3 regions of the Pseudomonas sp. Z2-11 genome follow, and region 3 is predicted to be linked to each of the others. Evidence: riboswitches for the same ligand, from Rfam matches in the RefSeq annotation. Region 3 holds a riboswitch; each other region holds the start of a gene.

Evidence for each region. A riboswitch is a leader RNA that binds a small molecule or an ion and turns the genes downstream of it on or off. The one in region 3 is predicted to bind cobalamin.
Region 1: it holds a riboswitch for cobalamin, as region 3 does, so the genes downstream of both, M1E16_RS17225 (CbtB domain-containing protein) here and cobW (cobalamin biosynthesis protein CobW) in region 3, are expected to answer to the same signal.
Region 2: it holds a riboswitch for cobalamin, as region 3 does, so the genes downstream of both, cobO (cob(I)yrinic acid a,c-diamide adenosyltransferase) here and cobW (cobalamin biosynthesis protein CobW) in region 3, are expected to answer to the same signal.

Annotation. Positions count from the first base shown of each region.
Region 1 covers NZ_CP096395.1:3,895,908-3,906,008, forward strand. The annotation lists gene M1E16_RS17190 (putative bifunctional diguanylate cyclase/phosphodiesterase) at 1-1,784, opposite strand, end outside; gene M1E16_RS17195 (DUF1345 domain-containing protein) at 2,080-2,721, shown strand; gene M1E16_RS17200 (ATP-binding protein) at 2,776-4,077, opposite strand; gene M1E16_RS17205 (response regulator transcription factor) at 4,081-4,782, opposite strand; gene M1E16_RS17210 (pyridoxal phosphate-dependent aminotransferase) at 4,999-6,183, opposite strand; gene M1E16_RS17215 (methyl-accepting chemotaxis protein) at 6,225-7,088, opposite strand; partial or broken gene M1E16_RS17220 (MCP four helix bundle domain-containing protein) at 7,128-7,850, opposite strand; cobalamin riboswitch at 8,029-8,249, shown strand; gene M1E16_RS17225 (CbtB domain-containing protein) at 8,347-8,535, shown strand; gene M1E16_RS17230 (CbtA family protein) at 8,547-9,242, shown strand; gene M1E16_RS17235 (cobalamin biosynthesis protein) at 9,239-9,643, shown strand; gene cobM (precorrin-4 C(11)-methyltransferase) at 9,711-10,101, shown strand, end outside.
Region 2 covers NZ_CP096395.1:4,631,550-4,641,650, forward strand. The annotation lists gene M1E16_RS20430 (cobyric acid synthase) at 1-398, opposite strand, end outside; gene cobD (threonine-phosphate decarboxylase CobD) at 395-1,387, opposite strand; gene cbiB (adenosylcobinamide-phosphate synthase CbiB) at 1,380-2,288, opposite strand; gene bluB (5,6-dimethylbenzimidazole synthase) at 2,285-2,935, opposite strand; gene M1E16_RS20450 (cobyrinate a,c-diamide synthase) at 2,932-4,311, opposite strand; gene cobO (cob(I)yrinic acid a,c-diamide adenosyltransferase) at 4,323-4,934, opposite strand; cobalamin riboswitch at 5,017-5,231, opposite strand; gene M1E16_RS20460 (hypothetical protein) at 5,391-5,975, shown strand; gene M1E16_RS20465 (PQQ-dependent sugar dehydrogenase) at 6,185-7,495, shown strand; gene M1E16_RS20470 (C40 family peptidase) at 7,621-8,154, opposite strand; gene M1E16_RS20475 (C40 family peptidase) at 8,321-8,947, opposite strand; gene hda (DnaA regulatory inactivator Hda) at 9,162-9,866, opposite strand; gene M1E16_RS20485 (AI-2E family transporter) at 10,036-10,101, opposite strand, start outside.
Region 3 covers NZ_CP096395.1:2,328,428-2,338,528, forward strand. The annotation lists gene rarD (EamA family transporter RarD) at 1-82, opposite strand, end outside; partial or broken gene M1E16_RS10560 (aldo/keto reductase) at 173-1,184, opposite strand; gene M1E16_RS10565 (MFS transporter) at 1,381-2,691, opposite strand; gene M1E16_RS10570 (sugar diacid recognition domain-containing protein) at 2,882-4,006, shown strand; gene M1E16_RS10575 (glycerate kinase) at 4,226-5,362, shown strand; cobalamin riboswitch at 5,442-5,673, shown strand; gene cobW (cobalamin biosynthesis protein CobW) at 5,773-6,837, shown strand; gene cobN (cobaltochelatase subunit CobN) at 6,841-10,101, shown strand, end outside.

The sequences.
Region 1 (10,101 bases), 1.6 Mb from region 3:
TAACCGGTGCCGAAGTCGTCGATGGACAGGTCCACCCCCATGTCCGAGAGCTGTTGCAGTACCGTCATGCTCGCGTCCGCGTCGCTCATGGCGGTGGTCTCGGTGATTTCCAGGGTCAGGCTGTTGGCCGGCAGGTGGTGCGTCTCCAATGCCTTGGCCACGCTCTGCACCAGACCCGTATGGCAGAACTGCAACGCTGACAGGTTCACCGCGATACGCCAATCGGTGTAGCCCAACACGTACCATTCGCGCATCTGCCGGCAGGCTTCGTTCAGCACCCATTCGCCGATCGGGATGATCAGCCCGGTCTTTTCCGCCAGGTCGATGAAAGTGTCGGGCATCAGCAGGCCCTGGGTCGGATGGTTCCAGCGCAGCAGTGCTTCGGCGCCCACCGGGCGGCCTTTCGCTGCGTCGAACTTGGGCTGGTAATAAAGGCTGAACTGGCGCTGTTCGACCGCGATGCGCAAATCCTGCAGCAGTTGCAGTTGCCGGCGGGCGTTGCTGTTCATCGAGGCGTCGAAAAAGCTGTAGCCATTCTTGCCGGCACCCTTGGCGTGGTACATCGCCGCATCGGCATTCATCAGCAATTCATCGGCGCTCTGGCCATTGCCAGGGTACAGCGCGATACCGACGCTGGCGGAAATCTGCAGGTCATGGTCGGCGACCCGGAACGTGCGACCGATCAGCCCGACCTGACGCGCGGCCAGGCGCAAGGCGTCGTCCGGCTCGGCCAGTTGCACCAGCAGGACAAACTCGTCACCACCGATCCGCGCCAGGGTGTCCTGGCTGCGCAGGTCTTCACGCAGACGCAGCGCGACGTCCCGCAGCAACAAGTCACCCATGTGGTGGCCAAAGGCATCGTTGACCGGTTTGAAGCCGTCCAGATCGATGAACATCAGGGCGAAACAACCGCCCTGCTCTTGCACCAGGTGCATCGCCTGGCCGATGCGATCCGCCAGCAAGACCCGGTTGGGCAGGCCGGTCAGGGGGTCGTGCAGGGCCAGTTGGGTCAGTTCGCGATTGGCCTGGGTCAAGGACCTGGCCAGTTCCGCGGTACGGGCTTCCAGGCGCGCATCGAGGATCGAAGTCAGCAAGGCAATCGCCAGCACCGCCAAGGTGGTGATCAACACCAGGTTATCCAGGCCCTTACCGCTCAAACCGTCCAGGGAACCGCAGAAACTGCCTTCGCTGAACTGCGCCGCGGCCATGCCGGTGTAGTGCATGCCGACGATGGCAGCGCCCATCACCACGGCGGCACCGGCGCGAGCGAGACGTACATGAGGGGTGTTCTGGCGCAGGTGAAAGGCGATCCATAACGCCGCCGCGCACGCCACCACGGCTATTACCAACGAGGCGCCGAACAGCGTCGGGTCATAATCGATACCCGGCTGCATCCGCAAGGCCGCCATACCGGTGTAGTGCATGGCGCTGATGCCAGTGCCCATCACCAGCGCGCCGAACACCAGCTGCCAGGCCCGTAGTTGTGGCTGGCTGACCAGCCAGAGGGCAAAGCCGCTGGAAAGGATGGCGATCAGCAGCGACAACGCAGTAATCGCCACATCGTAGCCAAGCTCCACCGGCAAGCTGAACGCGAGCATGCCGATGAAATGCATGGACCAGATGCCCACCCCCATCGCCAAGGCACCGCCCGCCATCCAGAAGTGCACGGCCCGGCCCTGGGCAGTGGTAATGCGCCCGGTCAGGTCCAGCGCGGTGTAGGACGCCAGGATCGCGACAAACAGGGAAATCGAAACAAGGGCGGGGGAATAACTGCCGATGAGCATGGATTTTCTCGTGGCCAAAAGGCCGAACTGCATCCATGCCTGGTTGAAAAGTCGGCGATTGTACACAATTGGTACGGCAGTGCACGAACCAAACATCAAAAAGCCATCACCGGCGGAACATTTGCGACGAAAGACACTTCGCCATCGCGATCAAGCTCGTCCATACACAAATCCATGTGGGAGCGAGCCTGCTCGCGAAGCCGGCAGTCGCCGCAAATGAAGAACCCGAGCCTGAACTGCTTCGGCTAAGATCTGATTCATACTCCCCGGCATCCCCCCGCCACAGTGAGCTCCCATGCCCCGCCTCACCCGCACTCACCCGCGTCTTTCCTGCGCCACGGTCATCGGCCTGGCGGCGGGCCTGCTGATCCCTGCGGATTCGATCATCGGCAAGGTCCTGATCGGCTGGAACGTCGGGGTCTGGACCTACCTGGCGCTGATGTTCTGGCTGACGGTGCGAGCCAAGGCACCTGACGTCAAGCGCATCGCCGAAATCGAAGACGAGAACGCCGGGCTGGTCCTGCTGATGGTCTGCATCGCGGCCTTGGCGAGCCTGGCGACCATCACCTTCGAACTGGCCGGCAGCCGCGACCTGCAAACCGCAGGCAAGCTGCTGCATTACGGTTTCACTGCATTGACCGTGATTGGTTCATGGCTACTGATCGGGGTAATTTTCAGCGTGCACTACGCGCGCCTGTATTACACCTGGTCCGGCAAGGAGCCCGCCCTGCGTTTTGCCGAGGGACTGACCACGCCGAACTACTGGGACTTCCTGTACTTCTCTTTCACCATCGGCGTGGCGGTGCAGACTTCGGACGTGGGTGTTGCGACGCGGCAGCTGCGCAAGATCGTGTTGGCGCAGTCGCTGATCGGGTTTGTGTTCAACACCGCGATCCTGGGGTTTTCGATCAATATTGCGGCGGGGTTGTTTGGCTGAAGGGGCGCCACTTTGTGGCCCAGCGGGAGCAAGCTCCCTCGCCACAGGAGGTGATCAGCAGGTTGGGGGTAGCCAGAGCCGGAAGCGTGCCCCGCCCAGCGGCGAGGCTTCGACCGTCAGGGTGCCGCCCTGGGCTTGCAGGGCGCGGCGGCTGATCGCCAGGCCGAGGCCGAAGCCGCCCGTGGCGCGATCACGGCTGCGGTCCAGCCGGTAGAACGGCTCGAATACCCGCTCACGCTCGCTGTCGGGAATGCCGATGCCGTCATCGTCGACCCAGATTTCGCAGCCTTGCTCGCTGACCAGCACCCCCACCTGGATGCGCCTTTCGCAATAGCGCATCGCATTGCGCAGCAGGTTCTGCAAGGCCCGGGCGGTGAGGCGCGGGTCGAGCTCGAAACGCTCCAGCGCCCCGTGCAGCAAAACGTCGATCACCACCTCCGGCGCCGCCAGGTCCTCATCGAGGCTGCCGAGGATGCTGTCGATGAACTCGTCCAGCGGCACTTCGACCCGCTCCGGCAGGCGCTCGGGGTTCTGCAGGCGGCTATAGGACAACAGCTCCAGCACCAACTCATCCAACTCTCGAATGTGCGCCACCAACCCTTGCAGACGCTCGCGGCTGGGCGCCGGCAAATCCTCGGACAAGGCCAGTGCCAGGCCGAAATCGAGCCGGGTCAACGGCGTGCGCAGCTCATGGGAGACGGCATTGAGCAGATCGCGCTGCTGATTGAGCAGGTTCTCGATATCGCCCGCCATGGTGTCGAAAACATGGGCCAGGCTGCCGATGTTGGAGCGCGGCGCGATATGCGTGCGCTCACCCAGGTGGCCCTTGCCGAAACGCTCGGCGGTGCGCTTGAGCCGCTCCAGGTCGCGCCAGTGCGGCCGCAGCCAGAGCAGCAGACAGCCGAGCATCGTCGCGCCGATCAGCACGTTGATGCTCCAGTACAGCCAGCTGACATCCGCCGGATCCGGGGGAACGATCATCTTGACCGCGGTGCGCCCATCCAGCGGCGCGGCCGCCAGGGTTCGCCAACCCCAGTCGCCGATGCGCACCACATTCTCACCGCGCCGCAGACGCGCCTGCTCGGCGGCGGTGAAATCCGCATCATCGGTGGCGGCGAGCTCGATGCGCAGCGGCTCGAACTCCTTGTCCATCTGCGCTGCCAGCGCCGGCCATTGCGCGCTGGGCACGGCGCGAAACTGCTTGGCCATCAAGGTTTGCAGGCCACGGGAATAGTCCAGGTTGTAAGTCTGGAAGCGCTCATGGAACAGGCGGATCACCAGTTCCGGCATCAGGTAGATCGCCGCGCTGTAGGAGACGATGGTCACAAGATAGAGGCGAATCAGCAGTTTCCACATCGATCAGCATTCCCACTCGGAACGGCTGAACAGGTAACCCTTGCCCCACACGGTCTTGATCTTGCGCGCCTCGCCGGCGTTGTCGTCGAATTTGCGCCGCAGTTTGGAAATGGCCACGTCCACCGAGCGATCGGTGCCGTTGAATTCGATGCCGCGCAAGCGCTGCAAGATCTGGTCGCGGCTGAGCACCTCGCCGGAGTGCCGGGCCAGCACCACCAGCAGGTTGTACTCGCCGCTGGACAGCTCCACCGGTTGCCCGCGCCAGGTGACGGTGCGCTCGGACAGATCGATGCACAGGTTGCCCATGACGATGCGATCGTTGACCGTTTGCGGTTCGGTGAGGCTACTGCGCCGCAGCAGGGTGCGTACCCGCGCCAGCAATACCCGCGGCTCGCAGGGCTTGGTGACGTAGTCATCGGCGCCCATTTCCAGGCCCAGCACCTGGTCGTGGCTGTCGTCCCGAGCGGTGAGCATCAGGATCGGCAGGGTCGCCGAATCGGCGCGCAGCAGACGGCAGACCTGCAAGCCATCCAGGCCCGGCAGCATCAGGTCGAGGATCACCAGGTCCGGCGGATTGGCCCGTGCCCGCTCACGGACGTGATCGCCACGGTTGAGGACGCTGACCTGATAGCCGTTGCGCTCCAGGTAGCTGGAGATCAGTTCGCAAAGGGCGGCGTCGTCTTCGACGAGGAGGATGTTGGGCATGGGGTGGTCCAGAAAATACGGTGGCGCCTGGGCGGGACTCATCGCGAGCAGGCTCGCTCCCACAGGGTTTCGGTACGCAGCAAAAACCGTGTGGGAGCGAGCTTGCTCGCGATGGCGGTCCTACAGGCGCAAGAAATCTCAAGCCACCAAGGATATACGCCGGCGCCCGTGGTCGAGCAAAACCCTTACACAATTTCACACAGCTTCTACAAAACTTCACCAATCGACCTGCAGCAAGACCGCCGCACACTCGACGATCCGCCGGCACGCATCCGCCAATTGCACTTGGTCGACCACCAGGCCGATCCGGATATGCCCCGCCGCACTCGGCCCGAACGCCTCGCCCGCCAGCACCGATACGCCATAGCCGTCCAGCAGGCGCTCGGCAAATGCCTGGGCGGCGAGACCCGTCTGGCGCACGTCGACCATCACGAACATCCCGCCATCGGGCCGTACTGGCCTGAGGCCCGCACGCCCCTCCAGCGCCGCGCACACCAGGTTACGGCGCTGGCGATATTCCTCGCGCATCCGCGCCACTTCAGGCAGATCCCGCTCAAGGGCAACCTGGGCGGCGCGCTGGACGAAGTCCGGCAGGCCGAACAGCATGCACAGCGACAGGTTGGCCAGATGCGCGGCAAGGGACTCGGGGCCGATGGCCCAGCCGATGCGCCAGCCCGTCATGGCGTGGGATTTGGACAGGCTGTTGAGGGTGGCGGTGCGCTCGGCCATGCCCGGCAGGCTGGCCGGGCTGATATGTTCGCCGTCATAGAGCAAGTCGCTGTAGACCTCATCGCTGATCAGCCACAGGTCATGCTCGATGCACAGTTGCGCCAACGCTTGCCAGGTGGCCAGCGGCAGGCTGGCGCCGGAGGGATTGTTGGGGCTGTTGAGCAGCATCGCGCGGGTACGCGGCGTGATCAGCCGGGCCACGTCGGCCGGCTCTACCCGAAAAGCGTTTTCCGGACGCACCGCCACCGGGACCACTTTCGCCCCGCAGGCGCCAAAGACCGCTTCGTAAGTGACGTACATCGGTTCGGCGACAATCACCTCGTCGCCGGGGTCGAGCAGGCACTGCGCGACCGCGAAGACCGCACACTGGGCGCCGGGCAGCACCGTAACGTGCCCGGCGCCCACCGCTTGGCCGCAACGTTGCTGGTGGTGCCGGGCGATGCTGGCGCGCAAGGCATGCAGGCCACGGGTATCCGAATAATGCGTATCCCCCGCCCGCAGGCTGGCGACGGCGGCCTCGACAATGGCCGGTGGCGTGTCGAAATCCGGATCGCCCACCGACAGCAACAGCACCTCCCTGCCCTGTTCGCGCATGGCCAGCGCCCGGTCATGGATCTGCCAGGCGGCGGCGCCGTCGCCGGTGATGCGTTGGGTCAAGGCTGAAAAGCGCATGCATTGCTCCTGTTCGCGCGGTATCCAGCTTCAACCCTATCTCAAATAACGAAGCGCGCCACCGTCGCATTCAAACCCACCGCCAGGCGCGACAGTTCGTGAGTGGCGTCGCTGGTCTGTTGCGCGCCGCTGGCCGATTGGGTCGCCAGATCACGGATGTTCATCAGGTTGCGGTCCACTTCGCGGGAGACCTGGGCCTGCTCTTCGGATGCGCTGGCAATCACCAGGTTGCGCTCGTTGATCTGGTGGATCGACTGGGTGATCTGTTCCAGCGCCACACCGGCGCCACGGGCCAGCTCCAGGGTGCTTTGGGTGCGCTGGTTGCTTTGCTGCATCGACTGCACGGCCTGGCCGGTGCCGTTCTGGATGCCGGCGACCATTTTTTCGATCTCCTGGGTCGATTGCGCGGTGCGATGGGCCAAGGCACGGACTTCGTCGGCCACCACCGCGAAACCACGTCCGGCCTCCCCGGCCCTGGCGGCCTCGATGGCCGCGTTGAGGGCCAGCAGGTTGGTCTGTTCGGCGATGGCGCGGATCACGTCCAGCACCTTGCCGATGTCGCGGCCCTGGACTGCCAGGCCCTCGATCATCGCGGCGGTGGCTTGTACGTCGTGGGTCATAGTCTGGATCGCATCGACGGTCTCCACCACTCGCGTGCGCCCTTCCCGGGCCGCCTGGGTGGACTGGTTCGAGGCTTCGGAAGTGGACACCGCGTTGCGGGCAACCTCCTCGACCGCGGCGGTCATCTCATTGACGGCAGTGGCCGCCTGCTCGATTTCGCTGTGCTGCCGTTGCAAGCCACGGGAAGACTCCTGGGTGACGGCACTCAACTCTTCAGCGGCGGCGCCCAGCTGGGTGGCGGAACCGGCAATCTGCTCGATGGTCTGGCGCAGGCTGCCCTGCATGGCGCCCAAGGCCTGGAGCAATCGCGCAGGTTCGTCCTTGCCGTCGTCGACGATGACGGTGACCAGATTGCCGCTGGCAATGGTCCGGGCTGCTTCGAGCGCTCGGTTCAGCGGCGTGACGATGCTGCGGGTCAGGAGCAAGGCCAGCAACACGGTCGCCAGCGCGGCGATGACCGAGACGACGATGATGCCGGTGATGGCGCTGGTGTAATAGTCGCCAGCCTTGGCCGATGCTTCGCTGGCGCTGGTCACGTTGAACTCGATGAGTTTGTTGAGCTGTTCGCCCATCAGGTCGGTGCCTTCCTTGATCCGTGTATTGATATGGGCGCGCAGCTGATCAATCTTGTCCTGACGCGACAGCTGGAGCATTTCCTGCTGGGCCTCGAGATACTTTGCAAGCGTCGCGGAAAAAGTCTTGTACAGCTCGGCCTCTTGCGGGGTGGCCGGCAGCGCCGCATAGCTGTTATTGGCCTTGTGCAGTTTTTCCACCAGCACACCGATGCGCCCGTCGGCCTCTTTCAGGCTGGCCGGGTCACGGTTCACCAATATGCGAAACGAGAGGATGCGCATGCGCAGGACGCTTTCCATCACACTGGCCAGATGGCTGACGCTGGGCACCTGGGTCTGTTCCATGTCCACCGAGGCCTGGCGAATGACCGACATGCGATTGGCGGCGAACACGCCGAGGACGACGACAAGCAGTGCGATGACAGTGAAGCCGAGAAAGGCTCTGGGGGCGATATTCAAGCTGCGTAGGGACATGGGAAGACCTCGGATGGTGGTCGAGCGTCCATGCCGCCGGCGTATTGTTTGGGATAATTGTGGGTACGCCTGCCTCGTTATCGGCCCGACTTGAGGCTTTTGCAGGGGGAGATGGAAAATATTCCGTGATGTCAGCGGCGCGAAGCCGCGATTGACGCCCCGGCCTCGCCCATGGTCTCCTGTCGGCCTAGTTACGGGTGCCCTTCACAGGGTGAAACGGGAAACCGGTGAATCGTGTGCTTTACTCCAAGGCCACGTCAGTCCGGTGCTGCCCCCGCAACGGTAAGCGAGCGAAGCGTCGAATCCACTGTGCCTTGGCATGGGAAGGTGACGCTTGCAGGCAAGGCTTCGGCCCAGCCCCTCGCGAGCCCGGAGACCGGCCCATGACTCAAGCTCAACAAACCCGCGGTGGGCGGGCGCTGTTCGAATTCTGGCGAGCCCTCGCCCGGATTTTCATTGCGCTCGCTTCCCCGCCGACAAATCCGAGGGAAGCGCCATGTCGACCATCAGCAGCACCGCCCGTACTACCAGCAGCACTGTCACCCTGAGCCAGCGCCTGAGCGCGGCTGTCCTCGCCTCGATCCTCGGTGCGGGCCTGGTCTACTTCGCCGGTTTCTCCCACATCGAAGCGGTGCACAACGCGGCCCACGACACCCGGCATAGCGCCGCGTTCCCGTGCCACTGAGACCTGACGACATGATCAAGCGTATCGCTCGGACTGCCGGTTTCAGCGGGCTGCTGGCCGCCCTGCTGTTGACTCTTCTACAAAGCCTGTGGGTCGCGCCGCTGATTCAGCAAGCCGAAACCTACGAAAAGGCCCCCGCCAGCGAAATCCATGAACATGCCTCGGGCGCTGCCCACAGCCATGACGACGAAGCCTGGGAACCGCAAGACGGCTGGCAACGCCTGCTCGCCACCACGGGCGGCAACCTGGTGGTCGCGGTGGGTTTCGCCCTGATGCTGGCGGGCCTGTACACCTTGCGCGAGCCGACGCGTACGTCCCAGGGCTTGCTTTGGGGACTGGCCGGCTACGTCACCTTCGTCCTCGCGCCAACGCTTGGCCTGCCACCGGAGCTGCCTGGCACGGCGGCGGCTGAGCTGGCCCAGCGGCAGATGTGGTGGATCGGCACGGCGGCGTCCACGGCGGTCGGCATAGCCCTGATTGCCTTCGGCCGGCAGTGGCTGCTGAAGCTGCTGGGTGTTGCGACGTTGCTGGTGCCTCACGTCATCGGCGCGCCGCAGCCTGAAGTCCATTCGATGCTGGCCCCCGAGGCGCTGGAAAGCCAGTTCAAGGTCGCCGCGCAACTGACCAATGTCACGTTCTGGCTCGCCCTGGGCCTGATCAGCGCCTGGCTGTTTCGCCGTGGCGCCCAGGCTCGTCACGACGCATGAATAGCGGGCCGATCCTGGTGGTCGGCCTGGGCTGCCAACGCGGTTGCCCGGCCAGTGCATTGCGGGCATTGCTTGAGCAGACGCTGCTGGCCCATGGCATTGCGCTCGATAATGTACAGGCCTTGGCCAGTATCGATCTCAAGCACGACGAACCGGGCCTGCTGGAGCTGGCCGAGCAATTGGCGCTGCCACTGACCTGCTTCACTGCCGAGCAGTTGGCGGGTTATCAAACCCAGCTCAGCCAGCGTTCCCGGGTCGCCTTCGAGCGTACGGGCTGCCACGGCGTCGCCGAAAGCGTCGCCCTTGCCCTGGCCGATCAACTGGGCGATTCGCCCGCGAGACTGCTGATTACCCGCCAGAAAAGTGCGCAAGCCACTCTGGCATTGGCGGCAGCTTCGTAACCCTCGATAATCGCCGCCGGAATCATGAGCGATGCTCATGCAAGGCCCTTTTCTACAGGAACCGGTCATGACCGTTTACTTCATCGGTGCCGGCCCCGGCGACCCGGAACTGATCACCGTGAAAGGCCAGCGCCTGATCCACCGTTGCCCGGTGATCATCTACGCCGGCTCCCTGGTGCCGGCGGCCGTGCTTGAAGGCCACAGCGCCGAACAGGTGGTCAACAGCGCAGAGCTGCACCTGGAACAGATCGTCGAACTGATCAGGATCGCGCATCTGAACGGCCAGGACGTGGCCCGGGTGCACTCCGGCGATCCAAGTCTGTATGGCGCCATCGGCGAGCAGATCCGCTGCCTGCGGGAGCTGGACATCCCTTTCGAAATCGTTCCGGGCGTCACCGCCACCTCAGCCTGCGCGGCCCTGCTCGGCGCCGAGCTGACGCTACCGGACGTGTCCCAGA
Region 2 (10,101 bases), 2.3 Mb from region 3:
GCGCCCTCGACCATGACCACCGGATACGCCGCGCGCAAACGCTCATGGGAAGCCAGCACCGCTTGCATCGCGATGGCCTTGTAATCGTGATACGCCACGGCGTTCATGCTGGTCACGGCGCGGCCATGGATGATGACCTGGGCACCGGTGTCGCTGTTGGGCTTGAGCAGCACCGGGTTCATGTCGGTATGCGGTTCGAGGCCACAGGCCTGGGCCTGGACCGCCTGGGCCCGGCCGATTTCGCCGCCATCGGCGGTCACCGCGCTATTGAGCGCCATGTTCTGCGGCTTGAATGGCACCACGCTCACGCCCTGGCGCCTGACCCAGCGGCACAGCGCCGTGACCAGCGTGCTTTTGCCGGCATCGGAGGTGGTGCCCTGCACCATCAAGGTGGTCATTGAATGTCCTTGGCGTAGGCCTCGAAAGCCTGTTCGAGACGCAGGAATTCTGCGTCATTGGCCGGCAGCCCGAAGCGCAGACTGTTGGTGTTGATGAACAGCCGCAGGAGAATGCCGCGATGGGCCATGAATTCATAAAGGGCCCGGGCGTGCTCGGTAACCAGCCACTGGAACAACCCGCAACCGCCATCAGGCTTGAAACCGTAATGCTCGAGCAGCAGCGCCAGGCGCTCGCTGGTTTCTTCGCAACGCTGGCGCTGGCGGGCGTGGGCCTCGGTATCCAACAGGCACGCCTGGCCCAATATCCGCGTCGGCCCGCTGACGGCCCACGGCCCGACCTGTTCGGCGAGCAGCTTAAGCAAGCGTCGCTCGGCCAGGACGAACCCGAGGCGAACCCCGGCCAGGCCGAAAAACTTGCCGAACGAGCGCAGCACGATCAATCCGACCTGATGGGCGTAGGCGGCAAGGCTCAGGTGCGGCGTGATATCCATGAACGCTTCGTCCACCACCAGCCAGCCACCCCGCTGGGCCAGCCGCGCATGCCAATCCAGCAGGCGTTCGGGGTCCAGGCTCAGGCCGGTGGGATTGTTCGGGTTGACCACCACTAGTACGTCGAGGCTGTCGAGGAAGAAATCCACTTCCGCTTCCAGCACTTCGCGCACGATGTAGCCGCTGCGGCGCCAGGCTTCGGCGTGTTCGGCGTAACAGGGCGACAGGACCCCGACCTTGCCCGCTCGGCGCAGGCGCGGCAGCAGTTGGATGGCCATTTGCGAACCGGCCACCGGCAGCACATGCGTCGCTTCGTAATAGTCGCAAGCGGCCTGTTCCAGACCATCGTCGGTCTCGGGCAGGCGCGCCCAGGCGCGCATTGGAATCGCCGGGATCTCGAACGGCCAGGGCGCGAGGCCACTGGACAGGTCGAGCCAGTCAGCCTCGGCAATCCCGTATTGCCGGGCGGCGTTGCGCAGTCGTCCACCATGCTCAAGCATAAAACTCGGCTCCGAGGCAGAGAATCAGCAGCCATAACCATACGCCGCGTTGCACCAATTGCCAGCCTCGGTCAATCGAATCGGCACTCGCCGGCACGCCCTCGCCCAATGGCGGGCGTTGATGCAGTTCGCCGTGATACACCGCCGCGCCCCCCAGCTCCACACCCAGCGCGCCGGCACCGGCGGCCATCACCGGCCCGGCATTCGGGCTGTCCCAGGTCGGCCCCTGGCTGCGCCAGCATTTGAGTGCCAGGCGGGTCTTGCCGAGCACGGCGTAGGTCAACGCCACCAGGCGCGCGGGAATGTAGTTGAGCAGGTCGTCGATTTTCGCCGCCGCCCAGCCGAAACGCTCGAAGCGCTCGTTGCGATAGCCCCACATGGCGTCGAGGGTATTGCTCAACCGGTACAACACCACGCCAGGCGCGCCGGCCACGGCGAACCAGAACAGCGCGGCGAACACCGCGTCGCTGCCGTTTTCCAGGACCGACTCGGTGGCGGCGCGGGCGACGGCGGTTTCGTCCAGCTCGGCGGTTTCGCGACTGACCAGGTAACCGACGCGCCGGCGCGCCTCGTCCAGCTCACCGCTGCGCAGCGCCCGGGCCACCGGCTCGACATGCTCGCCGAGACTGCGCAGGCCGAGGGCGCAATACAGCGCCAGAATCTCCACCAGCCAGCCAATCATCGGTGCCCAGGACAGGGCCGTGGCGAGCAAGGTCAGCGGCACCACGGCGATCACCCACGCCGTCACTCCATGGCTGCGCCAGCCACGCCCGCCGGAGTTGAAACGTTGTTCGATGCGATCGGCAAAGCCGCCGAACGCCACCAGCGGATGCCAACGCCGGGGCTCACCCAGCAGCGCATCCAGCGCCACCGCGGCGGCACTGAGCAACGCTACGCTCATGGGCGCACTCCCCAGTGGTTTTCATACAGCAATTCAGTGAGCGGACGCGGTTGCGCCCAGCCTTCCAGGGCCAGCATCGGCGCTGGGTAGAAGCCTTTGACCGGCCCCAGGCACAGGACCGCCAACGGCTTGGCCCCGGCGGGCAGGCCCAGCAGGTCAGCCAGGGCCTGAGGCTCGAACAGCGACACCCAGCCCATCCCCAGCCCTTCGACGCGGGCCGCCAGCCACAGGTTCTGGATGGCGCAGGACAGCGAGGCCAGGTCCATTTCCGGCAAGGTCCGGCGACCGAATATGTGCCGCTCGCGGTCGTCCATCAACGCCGCCACGAGCACCTCGGCACAATCGCTGATGCCTTCGACCTTGAGCTGCATGAATTCATCGCTGCGCTCGCCCAAGGCTTCGGCGGTGCGGATGCGTTCCTCTTCCACCAGTCGCTGGATCTGCCCACGCAAGGCTCGGTCGCTGATACGGATGAAGCGCCACGGTTGCATCAGCCCGACGCTGGGCGCCTGGTGCGCGGCTTCCAGCAGACGGCGCAGCAACGCCGGCTCGACGGCGCCACCGCTGAAGTGGCGCATGTCGCGGCGTTCGGCGATGGCGCGATAGACGGCTTCGCGTTCGGCTGAAGAGAAAGCGTTGTCAGTCATGACGGCTTCGCGAGCAGGCTCGCTCCCACAGGGTTCAGGTGATCAAATGTGGGAGCGAGCCTACTCGCGAAGACGCCCCCAGGATCGGGCGCAAGCAACGCGGCAATCGCCCCGGGATTGGACGGAAAGTAAAAATGCACATAGGAAGCCGTCATCCGCCCCAGGCGGAAAACCGCCTCAGCCCCTCGCCCACCGTTCGGGCTGTGCCCACGGGCGATCGGCTCAAGTTCAGTGCTGGTCAAGGAGTGATGATAGGTATGCCCGCGCAGGGTGCCTTCCGGCAGCTCGACTGATTGCAACGCCAAGGCCGCAAGGCGCTTTTGCATCTGCGCTTCACCGCTCAACAGGCCGAGCAGCTCGGCGCGATTGCCCTCGACGTCGGTCAATGAATCGAGCAGGTAGAGCATGCCACCGCATTCGGCGAGCAGCGGTTTGCCGGCTGCGTGGTGGGCACGGATCGCCGTCAGCATCGGCACGTTCCGCGCCAGTGCAACGTGGTGCAGCTCCGGGTAACCGCCAGGCAGATACAGGCTGTCCGCCTCGGGCAGTTCGATGTCATGAATAGGGGAAAAGAAGGCCAGTTGCGCGCCCATGGCCCGCAGCAGGTCGAGGCTGGCGCCATAGGTGAAGGCAAACGCTTCGTCACGGGCGACGGCGATGCGCACACCGTCGAGCCACGGCTCAACGGTCGTCAGTTCGGGCGCGGCGAACTCGACCTGGGGCGGCAACGCCACTTCACAACTGCTGGCCAGTGCTTCGGCCGCTGCGTCGAGGCGAACGTCCAGGTCATTCAGTTCGCTGGCCTGGACCAGTCCGAGATGGCGGCTCGGCAACTCGATGCCGGTTTCCCGCGAGAGCGCGCCGTACCAGCGCAGGCCTTCGGTCAGGCTGCCTTCGAGCAATTGCGCGTGGCGCAGGGTGCCGACCCGGTTGGCCAGTACGCCAGCGAACGGCAAGTCCGGCTGATAACGGGCCAGGCCCAGGGCCAGGGCGCCGAACGTCTGGGCCATGGCGGTGCCGTCGATCACGGCCAGCACCGGCACGCCGAAGTGGCGCGCCAGGTCAGCGCTGGACGGGGTGCCGTCGAACAGCCCCATCACGCCTTCGATCAGGATCAGGTCCGCTTCGGCGGCGGCTTCCCACAACAGTCGGCGACTTTCCTGCTCGCCGACCATCCACATGTCCAGTTGATAGACCGGTGCGCCACTGGCGCGCTCAAGGATCATCGGATCAAGGAAATCAGGTCCGCATTTGAACACACGCACCTTGCGCCCCTGGTTGCGATGCAACCGTGCCAGTGCCGCAGTGACGGTGGTCTTGCCCTGGCCGGAAGCCGGCGCGGCAATCAACACCGCCGGACAGTGGCGGCTGGTCATCGAAGCATCATTCACAGTTCGACGCCTTTCTGCGCCTTGATGCCGGCCTGGAAGGCATGTTTGATCATGCCCATTTCGGTCACGGTATCGGCCAGCTCGATCATTTCCGGCTTGGCACCCCGGCCGGTAACCACCACGTGTTGCATCGGCGGACGGGCCTGCAGATCGCTCAACACCTGATCGAGATCGAGATAACCGTGCTTGAGAGCGATGTTCAGCTCATCAAGCACCACCAGGCCAATCGATGGATCGCCGAGCAGTTGCCGCGATACCGCCCAGGCCGCTTCGGCGGCGGCGATGTCGCGCTGACGATCCTGGGTTTCCCAAGTGAAGCCTTCGCCCATGACGTGAAAGCGCACCTGCTCCGGGAAGCGTCGGAAAAACAGCTCCTCGCCGGTGCTGTTGCGCCCTTTGATGAACTGCACCACGCCGCACTGCATGCCGTGGCCCATGGCACGGGCGAGCATGCCGAACGCCGAACTGCTCTTGCCCTTGCCGTTGCCGGTCAGCACCAGCAGCAGGCCACACTCGTTCGGTGAATTGGCGATGCGCTCGTCAATCACGGCTTTCTTGCGCAGCATGCGCGCCAGGTGGCGTTCGTCGCGATCGGGCGTATCGGTCATGAGGGGAGCTCTCCGTTGGGACTGGATAACGGCGGGCGGGCAGAAAAAAGGACGGCAGCGAGCCTGGCATCGCCCACCGTGATGCCGTTGGATGAATCAGGCCGGTCTCCGGGCTCATGAGCGGCGTGATGCCTGGCTGCGCGCCTTCCCATGTCTTGCGACACAGTGGCCTAGGCACAGCGTTGACTCATTTACCGTTGCGGGGGCAGCGCCGGGTTCGCGTTCGCTCACCGGCTTCCCTGTTTCACTCTGTCGGCCGCGACCGCGCCACAGAGCACCTGAAACAAGCCGCGAAGGTTAGAGGGTTGGGGATTGAGCGTCAATTAAAGCCGCCACCTGTATCCGCTCGTTGGCTGGCCCTGATCAATAAACTGACAGCGATCTTGTGTGAAGCTGCGGCAAGTGATATCAAATAGACACTACGACCCGATATCACAAGAACAAGAGGGCAAACGCATGCAAGGCATGATCATCAGCAATCCGAAGCTGGAGTTTCTACGCCCGGTGCTGGAACGCTGGTTCGACTGTATCGATCGCTACAACGCCGTGCGCGGCGATAACGACACCCCCTACTGGCATGATCAAAAAGCCAACCTCGGGTTGCTGTCTGCCGCTGCCTGGATGGCTGAGATGGTCACGCTGCAGAACGCAGCGACGCGCAAGCAGAACGAAGAAGGCGAACGCAACGTCAGCGCCGACCTGTTCATTGCCAGCGCCGATGAGCGCGCCTTTATCCAGGCCACCCAGCGCTGGCCGAAGGTCAACAACCTGAACCTGACCCAACCCTTGCTCGAAGCCGCCAGCGACGCCAAGCGCATCAGCTACGCCAGCGACCTGAAACTGGGCTGCCTGTTCGTTGCCCCGCAAAAAGCCCAGCAAAGCGCCACGCCAGAAGAGTTGCAGGACATGATCGACGACCTGCAGAAGGAGAACACCTGCGCCGTGGCCTGGTACTTCCCCTACGCCTATCGCAAATTGCGCAACGAGGCGGGCCAGTATCATCCGGGCATTGCGCTGCTGCTGAAACAGGCGCACGGCTGATTCATGGATCTGTGGGAAAACATGTGGGAGCGAGCCTGCTCGCGAAGACGGTGCAACAGTCGACATCGATGTTGCCGGATGTAGCGCTTTCGCGAGCAGGCTCGCTCCCACAAAGGAATCTGTTTGCCTGACTGTTGTTACCCACCGTTGAACCATCCCACGTCTACGCTCCTCTATGAGTAACCACATGCACTCATAGGGAAGCCCGCATGCTCAAGCCACCTCATCTGTTAATCATTGCCCTGGCTACGGGGCTTGTCGCGTGTGGCGAGTCTTCCACATTGCAGGTTTCCGACGGCACCGGCCCGTCGCCGAAACTGCCCGAGCCGAACAAGACTTTGATTCCCACGGTGAATATCGCCGAAGCGGTCGGCTGGCCGGACGGCGCCAAGCCAACCCCGGCCCAAGGCCTGCAAGTAGTCGCGTTTGCCGAAGGGCTGGATCATCCGCGTTGGCTTTACGTACTGCCCAATGGCGATGTGCTGGTGGCCGAAACCAACGCCCCGCCCAAGCCCGACGATACCCAGGGCATTCGTGGCTGGGTCATGAAAAAAGTCATGGGCCGGGCCGGTGCCGGCGTGCCCAGCCCCAACCGCATCACCCTGCTGCGAGACGCCAATCACGATGGCGTCGCCGAGACCCGGACGATTTTCCTGGAGAACCTCAATTCGCCGTTCGGCATGACCCTCGTCGGCAATGACCTGTATGTGGCCGACACCGACCGGTTGATCCGCTTCCCATACAAGGAAGGCGACACACAGATCAAGGCACAGCCAACCAAGGTGGTCGACTTGCCGGGTGGCACTTTGAACCACCACTGGACCAAAAACGTCATCGCCAGCCGGGACGGCAGCAAGCTGTATGTGACCACCGGTTCGAACAGCAACGTTGGCGAGAACGGCATGGAAGCGGAAGAAGGCCGGGCGGCGATCTGGGAAGTCGACCGGGCCACAGGCACCCATCGCATCTTCGCCGCGGGCCTGCGCAATCCCAATGGCCTGGCGTGGGAGCCACGCAGCGGTGCGTTGTGGACGGCGGTCAACGAACGGGACGAGATCGGCAGCGACCTGGTGCCGGACTACATCACGTCGGTCAGGGATGGCGGCTTCTATGGCTGGCCTTACAGTTATTACGGGCAGAACATCGACGTCCGGGTCGAGCCGCAAAACCCCGAGCTGGTGGCCAAGGCCATCGCCCCCGACTATGCGGTGGGCCCGCACACCGCCTCCCTGGGGCTGAGCTTCGCCGAGGGCAGCAAATTGCCCGCGCCGTTCACCGAAGGGGCTTTCATCGGGCAACACGGTTCCTGGAACCGCAAGCCCCACAGTGGCTACAAAGTGATTTTTGTTCCGTTCAGCGGCGGCAAACCGGTCGGCCAACCGGTGGATGTGTTGACCGGTTTCCTCAATGCAGACGAAAAAGCCCAGGGCCGGCCGGTGGGCGTGGTGGTCGACAAGCAAGGCGGGTTGTTGGTGGCGGATGATGTGGGGAACAAGATCTGGCGGGTGTCAAAAAACTAAAGCTGAAAACCCGTGGCGAGGGAGCTTGCTCCCGCTCGGTTGCGTAGCGACCGCTAAAAGCTTGGGGCTGCTGCGCAGCCCAGCGGGAGCAAGCTCCCTCGCCACAAGAGCCTACCCGGCAGAAATCAGGGATTACGCGCCAGGTGCTCCGGCTGTAGTACGCGCTTGGCGCCCAGGTAGGCTTTCTGCCAATAGGCCTTGGACAGACTGTCGAGCTTGACCGTCCCGCCCGTGGCCGGCGCATGGACGAAACGCCCCTCCCCGACATAGATTCCGGCATGGCTGACCTGGGAGCCGCCATTGGTGGCGAAGAACACCAGATCGCCGCTCTGCAACGCATCCTTGCCGACTTCCGGCGCGCGCATGCTGATCATTTCGCGCGTGGAGCGTGGCAGCGAGATGCCGGCGGCGTCACGGTACACATAGCCGATCAAGCCACTGCAATCAAAACCTGAATCCGGCGTGTTGCCGCCCCAGCGATAAGGCGTGCCAACCAGGCCCAACGCCCGGAACAGCACGTCTTCGGCGGCGGGAGAAAAAGTCTGGGAAGGTGCGAACACCACCGGAGCCCGCACTGGCGCGGGCGGCGGGGTGCGACTGGCGCACGCGCTGAGCAGTGCAGCAAGAAACATGAGAGCGAGGCGGGCCGACGTCGACATAGGCACAACAATCCTGATCTGGATGCGGCTATTTCTGCCGTGGAGATGGAAACAAGTCCGCCCGCGTAGTACGCAGGCGGATTGCCATCAATCAATGATCATGGATTCTAGCGGCTATGGGCCAAACTTCAAGTAAGACTTTAAGTTTGCCCTACAAACTGTGCGTTTACTTGCGAGCCGTCACTACAGTCGGTGCCATGGCGAGGGCACGCTTGGCTTCGATGAAGGTCTTGCTCCAGTAGCTGTCGCCCAGGCTGTCGATTCGCACCCCACCGCTGCGGCGGCTGCTGGAGTGGATGAACTGGTTGTCGCCCAGGTAGATACCGGCGTGGCTGACGCGACCGCGACGACCGTTGGTGCTGAAGAACAGCAGGTCACCGGGTTCGAGCTGGTTGCGAGCGACCAGCGGGGCCTTCACGTTGATCATCTCACGCGTGGAACGCGGCAGGGTCATGCCCGCTTCTTCGCGAAACAGGTAGCCGATGAAGCCGCTGCAGTCGAAGCCGGCTTCGGAGGTCCCGCCAAAACGATAACGTGTGCCGATCAACGACATGCCGCGCTCCAGGATGCTGTCTGCCAGCACTGGAAGCTGATAAGGCTTGCTGCCGGCGAAGTCTGCCAGCTCTTTGTCGGAGGCCATTTCTTCCTGGAACGCAACGGCGGAAGACTGGGCGGTAACGGTGTTATTGACCTGTGGTTGGGGCGCTTGCTGGGTCACTGGGGAGTGGGCAGCGCAACCGAACAACAGGGTAACGAGTGCGAGAGGCACGAGGGGTGCGAAGCGATTTAGCATGGGCACGACCGTGGCTGAGGTAGTAAAGATGGCGAGACTATGCCTTCTATCAACCTCATTTGCAAATTCAATCGATGCAAATGTGACTTCTTGATTTCTCGTTTACATCTAAGCGCTTAAGCCCGTATTGAGCGGCTTGCAGGCCTCCAGCCCAGTAAAACCGCGGGCTTCGTCGGGTCAAGAAGAGGCTTTAAGCCATCATCTCGCGACCGTTTTACCAGCCTAAAGTTTCTTTCAAAAAAGGAATGGTCAGCTTGCGCTGGGCCTGGAGTGAGGCCTGATCGAGACGTTCGAGCAATTCGAACAACGCGCTCATGCTGCGGGTGCCACGGGTGAGGATGAAATGCCCGACCTCGTCGGTCAGGTGCAGGCCGCGTCGAGATGCACGCAATTGCAACGCGCGAAGCTTGTCTTCGTCGGAAAGCGGGCGCATCTGGAAGATCAGCGCCAGGGTCAGGCGGGATTTCAAGTCGGCCAGCTTCACTGGCAACTCCCGTGGCGAGGTCGATGCGGCAATCAACAGGCGCCGGCCACTGTCGCGCAACCGGTTGAACAGATGGAACAACGCCTCTTCCCAATCGGCCTTGCCGGCCACTGCCTGGAGATCATCCAGGCAGACCAGTTCGTACTGCTCCAGGTTGTCGAGGATTTCCACGCCGCGATCCAGCAGCTCAGCCAGTGGCAGGTACACGGCAGGCTCACCCAACTGCTCGAAGCGCAAGCACGCCGCCTGTAACAGATGCGTGCGCCCTACCCCGTCCTTGCCCCACAGATAGATCAGGCTCTCGGTCCAGCCGGCGTCGGCTTCGCAAAGCCGCTCGACATAGCCGAGTGCAGCGGCATTGGCGCCTGGGTAGTAATTGATGAAGGTGGCGTCGTCACGCAGACGCACACCAAGGGGCAGCTGAATCGGTTTCATGCTGACTGAACGGTTCCAAGGGAACCATTAGTGGCCTCTGTGTAAAGTTTGCAAAGTTTATACCCGTGGCGCGGACCGCACAATGCGCCGGACCACGAGCAAAATCAAAGGTTTGCAGCAGCAAGGGCACGGAGCGTCAGTTTCCCTGACGCCGCGCCTGCCATTTGCCCTAGAGGTCGGGGTCCTCTGCGCCGCTATATATGTCGGAATCCTTGTACAGATCGTGCATATGACG
Region 3 (10,101 bases):
GCGGTGCGAGCAGCGAGGTGTAGTAGTACATGACCGCGAACAGGGCGGAGGCCGATACCGATAGAGCGATGCCTTTGGACACTGATGCCTCTTGTTATTGGAATTGCAGCAGGGAGTTGTTTACCCGTGGCGAGGGAGCAAGCTCCCTCGCCACGGGGTCATGCGTTGAATATTACGACGTATGCGGCACGCGGCCCGACACGAAATGACTGATGTCGTTGAAGCCCGGCGTCGAAGCATGCCCCGGTGTCACCAGCGAATCGATGAACGCTTCGTCATCCGCCGTGATCCGCACCGCTTGCGCCCTGGTGTACGCGTCCCATTGTTCTTCGGTGCGCGGTCCGACGATCGCCGACGTGACGGCACGGTTGTTCAATACCCAGGCAATGGCGAACTCGACGATGCCGACGCCGCGATCCCGGGTGTATTGCTGGATCTGCTGGGCAATGCGCAAGGATTCGACCCGCCATTCGGTTTCCAGGATGCGCTTGTCCTGGCGTCCGGCGCGGCTGTTGGCATCCGGTGCCACATCGGGTGCGTACTTGCCGCTGAGCACACCTCGGGCGAGGGGGCTGTAGGGCACCACGCCGAGGCCGTAGTTCTGCGCGGCGGTGATCTGTTCGGTTTCCGCCTGGCGGTTGACGATGTTGTACAGCGGCTGGCTGATCACCGGCCGATCGACGCCCAGGCTGTCGGCGATGCGGATCACTTCGGCGATGCGCCAGGCGCGGTAATTCGACAGGCCCCAGTAGCGGATCTTGCCCTGGCGAATCAGATCGCCGATGGCCGACACCGTGACCTGATGGCGTGTTGTGGTCTTCGCGGTGCAGGTAGTAGATGTCCAGGTAATCGGTGCCCAGGCGCGTCAGGCTGGCCTCGATGCCGTTGAAGATATGCTTGCGGCTCAAGCCGCTGCGGTTGGGCACACCGTCCGGCGGGCCGAAGCCGACCTTGGTGGCGAGCACCCACTCGTGGCGCCGGCTGGCAATCGCCTCGCCGACGATTTCTTCGGAACGGCCGTTGGTGTAGACATCGGCCGTGTCGATGAAATTGATGCCCTGGTCCCAGGCCTTGTCGATGATCCGCAGCGAATCCTCGGTGCTGGTCTGTTCACCGAACATCATCGTGCCCAGGGTCAGCGTCGAGACTTGCAACCCCGAATGGCCCAGCGTGCGGTAGCTCATGGACAAGATCCTTTTATCGATGGGAAAGGTCCCATCAAATACCAGAACCGCCGTGTGGATCCAACCGTTTTCTATACCCCGGCAAAATCCAATGTGGGAGCGAGCCTGCTCGCGAAGGCGTACTTCCAGGCACCCTCTACAGTGACTGACACAGCGCTTTCGCGAGCAGGCTCGCTCCCACAGCAGGCAAACCGCGTCAGCCCCGCAGGGTGCGCGTCATGCGCAACGCCAGCAGGCTGCCGCAGACAATCACTGCCGCCAGCACATAGAGCGCCGCATCGGTCGAGCCGGTGGCGTCCTTGACCCAGCCCACCAGGTACGGGCTGAGGAAGCCGGCCATCTGGCCCATGGAATTGATCAGCGCCAGACCGCCGGCCGCCGCTCCCGCGCTGAGCAGGGCGGTGGGCACCGGCCAGAACATCGGCAGGCCGGTGAGGGCGCCCATGGTGGCGATGGTCAGGCCGAGGATGGCGATGGCCGGCGTAGTGGCGAAATTGACGGCGATCAGCAGCCCGACCGCACCCATCAGCATCGGCACGACCAGATGCCAGCGACGCTCCTTGTGCAGGTCCGCCGAGCGGCCCACTAGCAGCATGAACACCGCCGCCAGCAGATAGGGGATCGCACTCAGCCAGCCGATCACCAGGTTATCGCTGAAACCCAGGTTCTTGATGATCGACGGCAGCCAGAAGTTGATCGCGTACACGCCGCTCTGGATGCAGAAGTACACCAGGCCGAAGGCCCAGATCGCCGGGTTCTTGAACACGGCTGCCAGGGAATCGGTGGTGGTCTTCGGCTTGTTGGCCAGGTCTTCGGCATGGTCGGCGGTGAGCACGGCGCGCTCATGGTCGGTCAGCCATTTGGCATTGGCGAAGGTGTCGCTGAGCAGGAAGAACGCCAGGGCCCCGAGGATCACCGTCGGCACGCCTTGCAGCAGGAACATCCACTGCCAGCCCGCCAGGCCACCCTGGCCAGCGGCGAAATGGTTGAGGATCCAGCCGGAAAACGGGCTGCCGAGCAGGCCCGACACCGGGATGGCCGACATGAACAGCGCCATGATCCGGCCGCGACGGAACGTCGGGAACCACTGCGAGAGGTACAGCACCACGCCAGGGAAGAACCCGGCCTCGGCTGCACCGGTGAACAGCCGCAAGGTATAGAACCCGGTCGGGGTGGTGACGAACAGCAGGCAGGTCGACAGCGTGCCCCAGGTGATCATCATCAGCGCGATCCAGCGCCGCGGGCCGAATTTTGTCAGTGCCAGGTTGCTCGGCACGCCACACAGCACGTAGCCGATGAAGAAGATCCCGGCACCAAGGCCGTACACGGTTTCGCTGAATTTCAGCGCATCGAGCATCTGCAACTTGGCGAAGCCAACGTTGACCCGGTCCAGGTAGTTGAACAGGTAGCAGATGAAGATGAAGGGGATCAAGCGCAGGGTGATGCGCTTGTAGACGGTATTTTTTTCGTCGGGGGTAGCCAGGAGGGCTGCTGCGCTCTGGGACATGGCGGGTCTCTCTTTATTATGATTTTGGCGTGCCAAGGGGTAACGTTGACCGCCCCTTGAGTCTCGGCCAGCCTGAGGGCCCGTGTCTTTGTGCCGGGGCACAGGGTTTGGGCGCGGACCCTGTGCGGCTGACCAATCGCGCTGAAGCATTACTCCCAATAACAAGAACCCTGCTCACAAGGAGTCGCCCATGTTCGAACTCGATCACGACCTGGCCCAGGACATCGTCGACCGGGCGATGGCGATTCTGCCCTATAACGTCAACGTCATGGACAACCAGGGCCTGATCCTCGCCAGCGGCGAGCGCGAGCGCATCAATACCCGTCACGAGGGTGCGCAGCTGGTCCTGGCGAATGGGCGGGTGGTGGAAATCGACGAGCACACCGCCGTGCACCTCAAGGGCGTGCAGCCAGGAATCAACCTGCCGTTGATGCTCGACCAGCGGCTGATCGGCGTGCTCGGTATCACTGGCGAGCCCGCGCAATTGCGCACCTACGCCGAGCTGGTGCGCATGACCGCCGAAATGCTGCTCGCCCAGCGCAACCAGCAGGCCGAGCAGCAATGGCGGCGCCAACGTTGCGATGATTTGCTGGCGCTGCTGCTGGGTGATGCCGGGGATTCGCCACGGTTGCTCGACGAAGCCCTGCAGATGGGCCTCAAGCCGCAGCTGTCGCGGGTGCCGTACCTGTTTGAATTGGGCCAGGAGCATGGGCCCGGGCAAACGGTCGAGGCGCTGAGTGCGTGGCTGATGTCGCGCTACCCGGACAGCTGGTGCCTGACCTCATCCAAATCTTCTTTGCTCTGGTGCCGGCCGGTCACGGCTTCGGTGGAGAACGAGCGCTTGCTCGGCAAGCTCGACGGGCTGGGCTGGAACATCCTCAGGGTGGCGGTGGGCGGTCAGGCCGAGGGTCTGACCGGCCTGCGCCGTTGCTACCGGCGTGTGGCGGACCTGCTCGCTTACGGCCGTGATGTCCTGCCGCAGTCGCGCCTGTTGATCCTCAATCGTTATCGCCTGCCGGTGCTGCTCTGGCGCCATCGCAGCGACGATGCGCTGGACGAGTTGCTGACACCGCTGCGCAAGGTGATCGCCAAGGACAACAACGGACAACTCCTGGCCACCCTGCGCAGCTGGTGCGAACACGACGGCCAGAGCCAGGCCTGCGCCGACGCGCTGGGCATCCACCGCAACAGCCTGCGCTATCGCATGGAACGCATCGCCGAGCTCAGCGGCGTGGACCCGCTGCGGCTGGATGGGATGCTGGCGTTGTATCTAGGCGTCCAACTGTTGCCCCATGATCAAAATTATCCGGCGTGATCCCTTCGCGAGCAGGCTCGCTCCCACATTGGATCTGCTGTGATCCCATATCCAGTAGAAATACTTGTGGGAGCGAGCCTGCTCGCGAAGAGGCCAGCAATGCCGAACCGCCATTTTTGTGAAATTGACCAATAATGCCCAAGGAGTTTTGTGCGGCGGACCGGCGTCAGGGCTGCGGTCAGCTGGCAGCATGCTGTGCATCGGAACCGGAGAACAAAAATGAAAATAATCATCGCCCCCGACTCGTTCAAGGACAGTCTCAGCGCCCAGGGCGTGGCGGACGCGATTGCCCAAGGGTTGGCCGAGGTCTGGCCGGATGCGCAGTTGATCAAATGCCCGATGGCCGACGGCGGGGAAGGGACGGTGGAGTCGGTGCTGGCGGCGTGCAACGGCCAATGGCGTCGCGCCCTGGTTCGCGGGCCCTTGAGCGCCGCTGTCGAGGCCCGCTGGGGCTGGCTGCCCGACAGCGGCACCGCGATCATCGAGATGGCTGAGGCCAGCGGCCTGCAACTGGTGCCGCCGGGACAGCGCGACGCGTGCTCCAGCAGCACCTTCGGCACCGGCGAACTGATTCGCGCCGCCCTCGATGAGGGTGCCCGTCGCGTGATCCTGGCGATCGGCGGCAGTGCCACCAACGACGGCGGTGCCGGGGCGATGCAGGCTCTGGGCGTGGCGCTGCTGGACGCACAGGGCCAATCGCTGCCGCCCGGCGGCCTGGCCCTGGGGAAACTGGCGCGCATTGACCTGAGCGAGTTGGACCCGCGCCTGGCCGGGGTGCGTTTCGAGATCGCCGCCGACGTCGATAACCCCTTGTGCGGGCCCCATGGCGCTTCAGCGGTGTTCGGCCCGCAGAAGGGCGCTTCTGCCGAGCAGGCGCAGCAACTGGATCGCGCGCTGGGGCATTTCGCCGAGCACTGCGCCCAGGCGTTGCACCGGGACGTGCGCGACGAACCGGGCAGTGGCGCCGCCGGAGGCCTGGGATTCGCGGCCAAGGCCTTTCTCCAGGCCCGGTTTCGCACCGGCGTGGAAGTCGTTGCGCAATTGACCGGCCTGGCCGAGGCGATCAACGGGGCCGATCTGGTCATCACCGGCGAAGGCCGTTTCGATGCGCAGACCCTGCGCGGCAAGACGCCTTTTGGCGTGGCCCGCATTGCCCGACACCAAGGTGTACCGGTAGTGGTCATTGCCGGCACGTTGGGGGAGGGTTACCAGGCGCTGTATGAGCATGGCATCGATGCCGCCTTTGCCCTGGCGAACGGGCCGATGACACTTCAACAGGCCTGCACCGATGCGCCACGCCTGTTGGCCGAGCGCGCGCGGGACATCGCCCGGCTCTGGCGCGTGGCGGCCCGCTAGATCGGCCGTGCCGGTGCCGACGATGAGGCACCGGCCCCGGAGTTTGCCTCAAGGACATTGACCCGCCCGCGCACCCTGCGTAGCCTTGCGCCTTCGAGGTTCTTTGGCGTACGCCGAAGCTAAGAAGGGAACGCGGTCCAAGCCGCGGCTGCCCCCGCAACTGTGAACGGTGCTGTTTCTGCAAGGCCACTGTGCATGCCCTTTTTCAACGGGCGCACGGGAAGGCGCAGCAAATTGTCGGTCCAGGCTTTGTATGAAGCGTGGACCGGCCCGCCGTCAGCCAGGAGACCTGCCTCGACAACAGATTCTCACTACAACCGGGCGGGGTGATCCGGTGGCGAAATCTTCCGCGCGCGTCTGTGCCAGCGGTTGTCGTCCCGTTTGCCCGCCACCTTGCCAAAGGGCATCCGATGAAAACACTGGCCAAACTCCCCGTCACCATCGTCACCGGTTTCCTCGGCTCGGGTAAGACCACCTTGCTGCGGCACATGCTCGACAACGCCCAGGGCCGGCGCATCGCGGTGATCGTCAACGAATTCGGCGAGCTCGGTATCGACGGTGAGATTCTCAAGCAGTGCTCCATCGGTTGCACCGAAGAAGAAGCCAACGGCCGGGTCTACGAATTGGCCAACGGTTGCCTGTGCTGCACCGTGCAGGAAGAGTTTTTTCCGGTGATGCGCGAACTGGTGGCCCGTCGCGGCGACCTCGACCACATCCTCATCGAAACCTCTGGCCTGGCCCTGCCCAAGCCCTTGGTCCAGGCCTTCCAGTGGCCGGAAATCCGCAGCGCCTGCACGGTCGATGCGGTGATTACCGTGGTCGACAGCCCGGCCGTGGCCGCCGGTACTTTTGCCGCGTTCCCCGACCAGGTCGATGCCCAGCGCAAACTGGACCCGAACCTGGATCACGAATCGCCGCTGCACGAGCTGTTCGCCGATCAACTGGCGAGCGCCGACCTGGTGATCCTCAACAAGGCCGACCTGATCAGCCCTGAAGACCTGGCAAAAGTCCGCCTGGAAGTCGCCGAAGAATTGCCGCCAGCGGTCAAGGTCATCGAAGCCAGCAGCGGTCGCCTGCCGCTGGACGTGCTGATCGGCCTGGGCGCCGGCTCCGAAGAGCACATCGACAGTCGCCACAGCCACCACGATCACCACCATGACGGTGATGATGACGACCACGATCATGACGCCTTCGACTCGATCTCCCTCGAACTGCCCCAGGCCGATGAAAGCCTGCTGCTGGACGCGCTGACGCAACTGGTGATCCAGCATGACGTGCTGCGGGTCAAGGGTTTCGCGGCGATCCCGAACAAGCCGATGCGCTTGTTGATTCAGGGCGTCGGCACGCGCTTCGACAAGCACTTCGACCGCCAGTGGGGCGCCGACGAAGCGCGGGTGACGCGGCTGGTGCTGATCGGCCAGGCGCTGGATGCCGGGCTGCTTGAAGCGCAGCTGCGCGCCGCCCTCAGCGTCTAAGCCATGCACCTGCTCAGGACCCAGCCCGGCGGTTTTGTGTCGGATGACAACATCGCCGACCTCGGACAAACCCCCGCCGAGCTGGTGATCCTGTGCAGCGGCGATTCCAGCCTGGCGCTGCTGGCCGAAGCGGCGGGGCAGTTGCCGGACGACTACCCGCAGTTTCGCCTCGCCAACCCGATGCAGGTGCAGAACCACGCCTCGGTGGACCTGTATGTCGACGACGTACTGCGCCACGCCAAGGTCATCCTGTTGTCGCTGCACGGTGGCATCGGCTATTGGCGCTACGGCATCGAGCGCCTGATGGAACTGGCCGCGCGCGGCGTGAAGCTGATCCTGGTGCCGGGGGATGATCGCCCCGACCCGGAGCTCAGCGACCTGAGCAACGTAGCGTTCGAGGATCGCGACCGGCTCTGGCAGTTCTTGCGCCAGGGCGGATTGGCCAATGCCCTGAACCTTTTCAATCACCTCGGCAGCCAATGGTTTGCGCGCGATTATCCGTGGGCCGAACCGGAGCCCTTGCCGCGCACAGCGATCTACCACCCCGAACAAACCCACGCGACCCTCGATCATTGGCAAACCGACTGGCGCGCCGACGAACCGGTGGCGGCGGTGTTGTTCTATCGTTCACACCTGCAAGCGGCGAACACTGCTTTCATCGACGTATTCTGCCAGCGCCTGCAAGCGGCGGGGCTCAATCCGCTGCCAATTGCCGTGGCCAGCCTCAAGGAGCCAGGTTGTCTGGCACAGGTGGAAGATTGGTTGGACGAGGCAGCGGCGGGGGTGATTCTAAACACCACCGGCTTCGCCCAATCCAGCCCTGAAGCACCGCATCTGCGGCCGTTTCGCCGCGACATCCCGGTGATCCAGGCGATCTGCGCGCAGGACAATGAGCCCGGCTGGCGTGCCAGCGAACAAGGCCTGGGGCCACGCGACCTGGCGATGCACATCGCCCTGCCGGAACTGGATGGACGGATCATCAGCCGGCCCATCAGTTTCAAGGACCTGGCCTGGCGCAGCGAGCGCAGCCAGAGCGATGTGGTCTGCTACCGGGCGGTGCCCGAGCGCATGGATTTCGTTGCCGAGCTGGCCCGGCGCTGGACGGCGCTGGCGCGTCTGCCCAACCGCGAAAAGCGCGTGGCGCTGATTCTCGCCAACTACCCGACTCGTGATGGGCGCATCGGCAACGGTGTCGGCCTGGACACGCCGGCGGCGGCGCTGAATATCCTCCGCGCCCTGCAGGCCGAGGGCTATCCGCTGTCGGCCGAGCTGCCGGCCAGCGGCACCGCGTTGATCCAGCAATTGCTCGGCGGCGTCAGCAACGATCTCGACAGCCTGGATTTGCGACCGTGTCATCAAAGCCTGGCCCTGGACGCCTATCAAGCCATGTTCGACGCGCTACCCGAGGCCAATCGCGACGCGGTATTGGCCCGTTGGGGCGCGCCCGAGCAGGACCCCATGTTCCGCCAAGGTCGGCTGATGGTCGCCGGCTTGCGCCTGGGCCTGACGTTTATCGGCATCCAGCCGGCGCGCGGTTATCAAGTCGACCCGAGCGCGGTGTACCACGACCCGGACCTGGTGCCGCCCCACGGTTACCTGGCGTTCTACTTCTGGTTGCGCCACACCTACGGCGCCCATGCAGTGATTCACGTCGGTAAGCACGGCAATCTCGAATGGCTGCCGGGCAAGGGCGTCGGGCTCTCGGAAAATTGCTGGCCGGACGCGCTGCTCGGACCGCTGCCGAACATCTACCCGTTCATCGTCAATGACCCGGGCGAGGGCGCCCAGGCCAAGCGACGCACCCAGGCGGTAATCATCGATCACTTGATGCCGCCGCTGACCCGGGCCGAAACCTACGGGCCGCTGCGCAACCTCGAACTGCTCGCGGACGAATACTACGAGGCGCAACTGCTCGACCCGCGCCGCGCCCGGGAGCTGCAACGGGATATTCTCAGCCTGGTGCGCGAGACCCACATCGACCGCGAACTGCAACTCGACGCCGCTCTCGACAGCGACGCCGACGCGGCGATCTGGCTGCCACGCCTGGACACCTACCTGTGCGACCTGAAGGAGTCGCAGATTCGCGACGGCCTGCATATCTTCGGCGAGTCGCCTGGCGGACGGTTGCGTATCGACACCTTGCTGGCGTTGCTGCGTATTCCCCGTGGCGACGGCAAGGGTGCGCAGTCGAGCCTGTTGCGGGCCTTGGCGAAGGCGTTCGGGCTGGGGTTCGATCCGCTCGATTGTGCCTTGGCCGAGCCTTGGACCGGGACGCGACCCGAGGCCCTGGGCGAGGTCAGCGCCGAGCCTTGGCGCAGCGTCGGCGACACCCGCGAGCGCCTGGAGCTGTTCGCCGCGCGGTTGATCGAACAGGCCCTGGAAGGTCCGGTCAAGCAGCTCGACGCGCCGGGCTGGGACGCGGTGGGCTGCATCATCGAACACCTGCGCTGCGTCGTCGCGCCGCGTCTCGACGCCTGTGGCCCGGCGGAAATGCGCGGCTTGCTTGATGCCCTGGGTGGACGCTTCGTGCCGGCCGGCCCCAGCGGTGCGCCGAGTCGTGGACGCCTGGATGTGCTGCCGACCGGACGCAATTTTTTCTCCGTCGACGTGCGCAACCTGCCCACCACCACGGCGTGGCGCATCGGCTTCCAATCGGCCAACCTGATCCTCGAACGGCACTTGCAGGACCACGGCGATCACCTGCGCCAGCTCGGTCTGTCGGTGTGGGGCACCGCGACCATGCGCACCGGTGGTGATGACATTGCCCAGGCCATGGCGCTGATGGGCGTGCGCCCGGTGTGGGCCACGGGCAGCCAGCGCGTCGACGATTTCGAAATCCTGCCGTTGAGCCTGCTGGACCGGCCCCGGGTCGATGTGACGCTGCGGGTCTCGGGGTTCTTCCGGGACGCCTTCGCCAACCTGATCCGCCTGTTCGATGCGGCGGTGCAGGCCGTTGCGGCCCTCGATGAGCCGGACGACATGAACCCGCTGGCGGCGAAGGTCCGCAGCGAGCGCGAAGCCTTGCGGCAAGCCGGACTGCCGTTGGAAGACGCGACACGCCAGGCCGGCTGGCGGATCTTCGGCGCCAAGCCCGGCGCCTATGGCGCGGGCGTGCAGGGCGCTGTTGACGGACGTCTCTGGCAGAGCCGCGAGGACCTGGCCGAGGTGTACCTCAACTGGGGCGGCTACGCCTACGGCGCCGTTGATGAAGGCACCGCCGCGCGGGCTCAGTTCAGCCGGCGCCTGAGTCAGGTGCAAGCGGTG